2 linked regions of the Bacillus pumilus genome follow. Each later gene encodes a partner of the first gene's protein in a complex. Links are inferred from orthologs where the notes say so. Each region holds a gene or a part of one and is shown in the gene's direction. Other genes may lie near its edges.

Region 1 (3,318 bases):
TGAGGACATGAAAGAGAATCATTATTTCTCCCATGAATCGAAAAAATACGGTACGCTGAAAGACCGATTAGAAAGAGGCGAGGTGGCATTTCAGCTCGCAGGTGAAAACATTGCCTATAATTATGTAGATGGACCTGCAGCGGTAGAAGGCTGGCTCAATAGTGAAGGTCATAGGAAGGCGTTATTAAATAAAGATTACACACATCTTGGCGTCGGTGTGAAAGAAAAATACTACACCCAAAACTTCATCAAAAAAACATCTTAAACGAAAACAGCTGCACCATCGCAGCTGTTTTTTTGTTTCAAAAAAGAGGCTCACCAAAATAACTGCTGATGTATATAGTATAGTAGGCATTTGTATGGGGGGTGAGGATATGACAAACAAGCAAAAACAAACATCCATTGATGAATTTAAACAATTCGTCAGACGCCATCCGAAGTTAATTCAAGAAGTGCAAACGCAAGAAAAAAGTTGGCAAAGTGTATACGAGAATTGGGTCATGTTTGGTGAGGAAGATGAGATGTGGTCTCCTTACCGGCAAACGCAATCTGAGGACGTGAAAGAAGAAAAAGCCTCAAAGCCAAGTGAATCGGGAAAAGCAGATTTTATGTCTAAAATGGTTTCTGCTGTGAAAAAAATGGACGCTGATCAAATGAATGAACAAATCAACAAAATGAGCCAGTCTATTTCCTCTTTACAAAGCTTACTCGGACAATTTTCATCAAATGGCTCAAAGAAAGGTTCATCTGGAGGCAGTCAGCACCCATTCTCCTTCAGGAAAGATTAATTGAAAGGGGATGCTTTTGGTGCGGAAAGACGTACAGGAGTTTGTCATGGCCGAAGAGGAACGAATCAAATTCATCAGACAGCGTCCTCTCTGGTATAGACAGTTGACTCGACATCCTGATAAGCTATCGTCCTTTGAATTAGATAAAATGAATTTTTACGAAAAAACCATTCCTCATCGTGTGAGTCAGTTGAGTAACAGTGTCCAAATGGCTGAAATGATGATTCAAATGTTCCAAGCAATGCGCAATCAAAATGGAGCCGGGTGAGGCTTTTTTGAGTTGATTAAGATGTCTATTTCCTGAGCATCCTATAAAAGTAGATGAAAGGAGAATCAGATGATGAAATGGATGCTGTCAATATGCGCATTGCTTTTTCTTGTCACCGGGTGTCAAAGTCAACATGAAGAGAAGCAAATCACGAAGCAATATCCAGCTGTACCAGTAATGCAGCAAGTCCAAAGTGAAATGAAGCAGCAAGGTTTTTTAAAATACAAAGTGCAGGGATCTTCTGTTTATATAGAAAGTACACTTCAAGATTTTCATCTTGAGTCAACGCGACTAAAAAAGGATGAGAAGGCGGGATATTTTACAGTGTATGTAGACGGAAAACGTGCGGGCAATGAGTATACTGCTGCATTTGTGGTCAAGCATCTTTCAAAAGGTAAGCATAAAATGACCGTTGTGATCAATTCTCGTCATCCAGAATATAGGGAGAAAAGAGAGACGTGGGATGTATTTGTGACGTAAAAGCATTTTCTGATCCATAGGTTTCGTGGTAAACTATGAATTGGAGGTGCATCATTTATGTATGCGACAATCGAATCCGTGGAGCTCCAAGAGGAAGCAAATCAATTGGCTGCCATGATTCTTCAGTCGGAGGAGGCTGAACATTACCGCAACTGCTTTAAGCGTCTCCAGCAAGACGAAGAAGCCCAACAAATTATTGCCCATTTTACAAAAGTAAAAGAGCAATATGAGGATGTGCAGCGGTTCGGCAAATACCATCCGGACTATAGAACGATCTCAAAGGAAATGCGTGAGGTCAAAAGAAAGTTAGATCTTCACGATACAGTGGTTGATTTCAAAAAAGCAGAAACAGCGATTCAATCCATCTTAGATGAGATTAGTATTGAAATCGGTCAAGCTGTATCAGCATATATCAAAGTTCCAACAGGGAACCCATATTTTGATGGTCTATCATCATGCGGCGGTGGCTGTGGATCTGGTGGCAGCTGTGGCTGTAAAGTATCTTGACGAGACTTGAATGTCTCGTCTTTTACATAATAACTGAAAAGAATTGAAAAAGCGGCAGGTGAAAAGATGGAAACCAAACGTCAAGGGATGGTCGTTTGGCTGCATTCGTTAAAGCAGTCAAAGGCGCTAAGAAAATTTGGAAATGTTCACTATATTTCAAGGAAAATGAAATATGCAGTGATCTATTGCGATATGAATGATCTCGAGCGCCATATGGCTAAGCTCAGCTCATTGCCATTTGTGAAGCGTGTTGAGCCTTCATATAAGCCTTTTATTAAATTAGAGTACGAATCCAAATTGGACAAAGCAAAAGAGTATGATTATAAAGTGGGCTTTTAAAGACACAAAAAAACCCCCGCGGCATCACCCGCGGGGTCCTTCTATTCTTAATGATTCATTAAGGAGAAGGCAAAGGGAGAGGAGAAACCGGAGGAAGAACTTATGGGGAAACGTAAGTCTTCTCCGCGGTTGGCAACAGCACCACATCAGATGCTGTTATAAGTAGTATGACCCCGCTTTCCTTGATCTATACATAGAAAATGAATGAAAGTCCGCGCATTGTCCCTTGCGGTGTGTTGTGGTAAGATAATGTTGGATTTTTTGTCATACACAATAACCAATAAAAGCAAGCAGAAAAAGTGGTGGAAAAATGAGAGTCATCTCTGGAACGAGAAAAGGCCGCACACTTAAAGCGGTACCAGGTCAATCAACAAGACCGACGACAGATAAAGTAAAAGAATCGATATTTAATATGATCGGCCCGTATTTTGATGGCGGATGGGCGCTTGATTTATTTGCGGGAAGCGGCGGTTTAGGGATTGAAGCGCTTTCTAGAGGATTCGATCATTGCATATTCGTTGATCGAGATATGAAGGCGATTCAAACGATAAAAGGAAACCTCAATCAATTAGAGCTGAGTGATCAAAGTGAAGTGTTTCGAAACGAGGCAAAGCGTGCACTCGCAGCCGTTGTGAAACGAGAGGAATCCTTTCAAGCAATTTTTCTTGATCCGCCTTATAAAGATCAACAGCTAAAAGCACTTCTTGACATGATTGATGAGCATGCCTTATTAACAGATGACGGCGTGATCGTGTGTGAGCATGATAAGGACGTCACACTACCAGAGGAAGCTGGACAGCTTTACATATCAAGACAGGAATTGTACGGGTTGACTGGTATTACGATCTATAGAAAGCGGGGAAATTAAAGCATGGGGAACATAGCCGTTTGTCCGGGTAGTTTCGATCCAGTCACATTGGGCCATTTGGATATCAT
Region 2 (3,315 bases), 230 kb from region 1 along the record:
TTTATTTTCAATTCACGACAAAATAGTCTATACTGTAGGGTGGAGCTTGGTTTGAAAGGAGTACAAATACATGAATGAAGAGCAGAGAAAAGCGAGCGGACAAGTAAGTTCATCGGACAAAAAATCCGAGAAGGACTACAGCCAGTATTTTGAAGCTGTGTACATTCCGCCTTCCTTAAAAGATGCAAAAAAACGGGGTAAAGAAGAAGTCGAATACAATCAATTTCAAATTGACGAGCGTTTTCAAGGGTTAGGAAACGGGCGCAAGTTTTATATTCGCACATATGGCTGTCAAATGAATGAGCATGACACAGAAGTGATGGCTGGTATTTTTATGGCGCTTGGTTATGAACCGACAAACTCAACGGAAGATGCAAATGTTATCCTATTAAACACTTGTGCAATTCGTGAGAATGCGGAAAACAAAGTGTTCGGAGAGCTTGGTCATTTAAAAGCATTAAAGCGTGAAAAGCCAGATTTAATTTTAGGTGTCTGCGGATGTATGTCGCAAGAGGAATCTGTCGTCAACCGTATTTTGAAGAAACATCCATTTGTTGATTTGATTTTCGGTACACACAACATTCACCGCTTACCAGAGTTGTTATCTGAATGCTATCTTTCAAAAGAAATGGTCATTGAGGTTTGGTCAAAAGAAGGCGATGTCATTGAAAACCTTCCGAGAGCCCGCCAAGGAAAAATTAAGGGCTGGGTGAATATTATGTACGGCTGTGATAAATTCTGTACATACTGTATCGTCCCTTACACGCGCGGTAAAGAAAGAAGCCGCCGCCCTGACGAAATTATTCAAGAGGTCAGACGTTTAGCGGCAGAAGGATATAAGGAAATAACCCTTCTTGGTCAAAACGTGAATGCGTATGGAAAAGATTTTGAAGACATGGAATATGGTCTTGGACACTTGATGGATGAGCTGCGTAAAATCGATATTCCGCGTATCCGTTTTACAACAAGCCACCCGCGTGACTTTGATGATCACTTAATTGAAGTGTTAGCTAAGGGTGGGAACCTTCTCGATCATATTCATTTGCCAGTTCAATCCGGTAGTTCTTCTGTCTTGAAACTTATGGCGAGAAAATATGACCGTGAGCGTTACCTTGATCTTGTGCGCAAAATCAAAGAAGCCATGCCAAATGCTTCATTAACAACGGATATTATTGTTGGGTTCCCAAATGAGACAGATGAGCAGTTTGAGGAAACACTTTCCCTCTATCGCGAGGTTGAGTTTGATGCAGCTTATACGTTCATTTACTCTCCAAGAGAAGGAACACCAGCAGCGAAAATGCAAGACAACGTACCGATGCATGTGAAAAAAGAACGTCTACAGCGCCTGAATGCCCTCGTGAATGAAATTTCTGCGAAAAAAATGAAGGAATATGAAGGGCAGACTGTCGAAGTATTAGTAGAGGGTGAAAGTAAAAATAACCCTGAAATCCTAGCCGGATATACAAGTAAAAGCAAGCTTGTGAATTTTAAAGCACCAAAAGAAGCGATTGGCAACATCGTCAAAGTGAAAATCACACAAGCCAAAACTTGGTCTCTTGACGGAGAAATGGTTGGAGAAGCTATCGAGGTGAATTAAAATGACGCTTTATTCAAAAAAAGAGATTGTCGAGCGCGCAAGAGAGCTCGCTAAAATGATTTCTGAAACAGAAGAAGTTGATTTCTTCAAAAAAGCAGAAGCGCAAATCAATGAAAATACAAAAATTTCAACGATTATTAACCAAATTAAGGCGCTTCAAAAACAAGCGGTAAATTTAAAGCATTACGGCAAACATGAAGCCTTAAAGCAAGTGGAAGAAAAAATCGATGCCCTGCAAGAAGAACTGGATGAAATCCCAGTGATTCAAGAATTCAAAGAATCACAAGTGGAAGTCAATTCCCTATTGCAGCTCGTGGCGCATACGATTTCTAATCAAGTAACAGATGAAATCATTCTTTCAACCGGCGGTGACCTCTTATTAGGAGAAACCGGTTCAAAAGTGAAAAATTCATCACCAAGTTGCTCCATTAAATGAGAAAACCCCGCAGATGCGGGGTTTTTTGTTATATAGAATATATGTAATTTGTATTTTGCTACTGCATCAACAACAAAATGTTGATGCAGTAGCCCTGTATTTCGTAGATACGTTATTAACTAAAAATTAATTGATTTTACAGATTAAAAGATTTGAATTGAAGCTCAATGCTTAATCCAAAAATGTTTATTATAATATTAAATTGTTTCATAAGATCTCCTCCTTATATAAAGAAGGGCTACTATCTTTATTACATCAAATGACACCATTACAGTCAACCCCAAAATCTCTCACTCTCCAACTTTTCCAATTTTCAAGGCAAGTTTATGGGCGACCATGCATACACTGAAACAGAAATGAATTTAATTTGATCATGAAGTTCAAAATCGTGACACACTAGACGAATGCCCAGCATAAGATAAAACGATCAAGAACAAGGAGGCATGCCGGAATGTCTGAATACAGAGAAATTATTACAAAAGCGGTGGTTGCAAAAGGGAGGAAATTCACCCAAAGCACACACACGATTTCTCCATCGCAAAAACCAACCAGCATCCTAGGTGGTTGGATCATTAATCATAATTATGATGCTGAAAAGGTCGGTAAAACTGTTGAGATTGAAGGAACCTTCGATATTAACGTATGGTATTCTTACGCCGATAACACAAAAACAGAAGTTGTCACTGAACGGGTGAAATATGTAGACATCATCAAACTGAGATATAAAGACAAAAATTTCCTTGATGATGAGCATGAAGTGATTGCAAAAGTGCTCCAGCAGCCGAATTGCTTAGAAGTGACCATTTCTCCAAACGGCAATAAAATTATCGTTCAAGCAGAGCGGGAATTCATTGCTGAAGTGGTAGGAGAAACAAAAATTGTTGTAGAGGTCAATTCAAGTTGGAAAGAAAAAGATGATCACGAGTGGGAAGAAGAGGTGGATGAGGAGTTAGAGGATATTCATCCAGAATTTCTAGCGGGTGATCCAGAAGAGTAATTCATGACTAGGGCGCATATCCCCCTAGTTTTTTTGTGTTCTATCTAGGAGAAAAAAGGGGATTTTTTATGCTATAATAAAAGATGGTATGAATTCGAATGTAATATAGTGAGGGATTAGAAATATGGCAAGTTATACGCCCATGATACAGCAATATTTAAACATCAAGGCAGAGTATCAAGATGCCTTTTTATTTTTTCGCTTAGGCGATTTTTATGAAATGTTTTTTGATGACGCAAAAGAAGCGTCACAAGAATTAGAAATTACGCTAACAAGTAGAGATGG

What was found.
Region 2: the proteins of ricF (region 1) and ricA are in contact, whole or in part, in a crystal structure (PDB 6PRK), measured with the Bacillus subtilis proteins. The link is inferred for Bacillus pumilus from one-to-one orthologs.

Annotation. Positions count from the first base shown.
Region 1 is NZ_CP047089.1:1,935,302-1,938,619, reverse strand. What follows is about bases 332-3,318. They hold ricF (regulatory iron-sulfur-containing complex subunit RicF), read left to right. Parts: upstream 332-1,593; coding sequence 1,594-2,043; downstream 2,044-3,318. Other genes in these bases: coaD (pantetheine-phosphate adenylyltransferase), read left to right, coding at 3,254-3,318; rsmD (16S rRNA (guanine(966)-N(2))-methyltransferase RsmD), read left to right, coding at 2,693-3,250; GPS65_RS09385 (YlbG family protein), read left to right, coding at 2,110-2,382; GPS65_RS09395 (hypothetical protein), read left to right, coding at 1,129-1,536; GPS65_RS09400 (YlbE-like family protein), read left to right, coding at 808-1,056. Also shown: GPS65_RS09410 (CAP domain-containing protein), read left to right, coding at 1-265. UniProt on the Bacillus subtilis protein: Regulates sporulation prior to stage II. Positively controls the competence regulator ComK at a post-transcriptional level. May modulate the translation, stability or activity of ComS. May work together with YmcA to regulate community development.
Region 2 is NZ_CP047089.1:1,709,293-1,712,607, reverse strand. Bases 332-3,315 are described here. They hold ricA (regulatory iron-sulfur-containing complex subunit RicA), read left to right. Parts: upstream 332-1,598; coding sequence 1,599-2,033; downstream 2,034-3,315. Other genes in these bases: mutS (DNA mismatch repair protein MutS), read left to right, coding at 3,155-3,315; cotE (outer spore coat protein CotE), read left to right, coding at 2,485-3,030; miaB (tRNA (N6-isopentenyl adenosine(37)-C2)-methylthiotransferase MiaB), read left to right, coding at 332-1,597. In the rest of the region: more of miaB, read left to right, coding at 71-331. UniProt on the Bacillus subtilis protein: May work together with YlbF to regulate community development.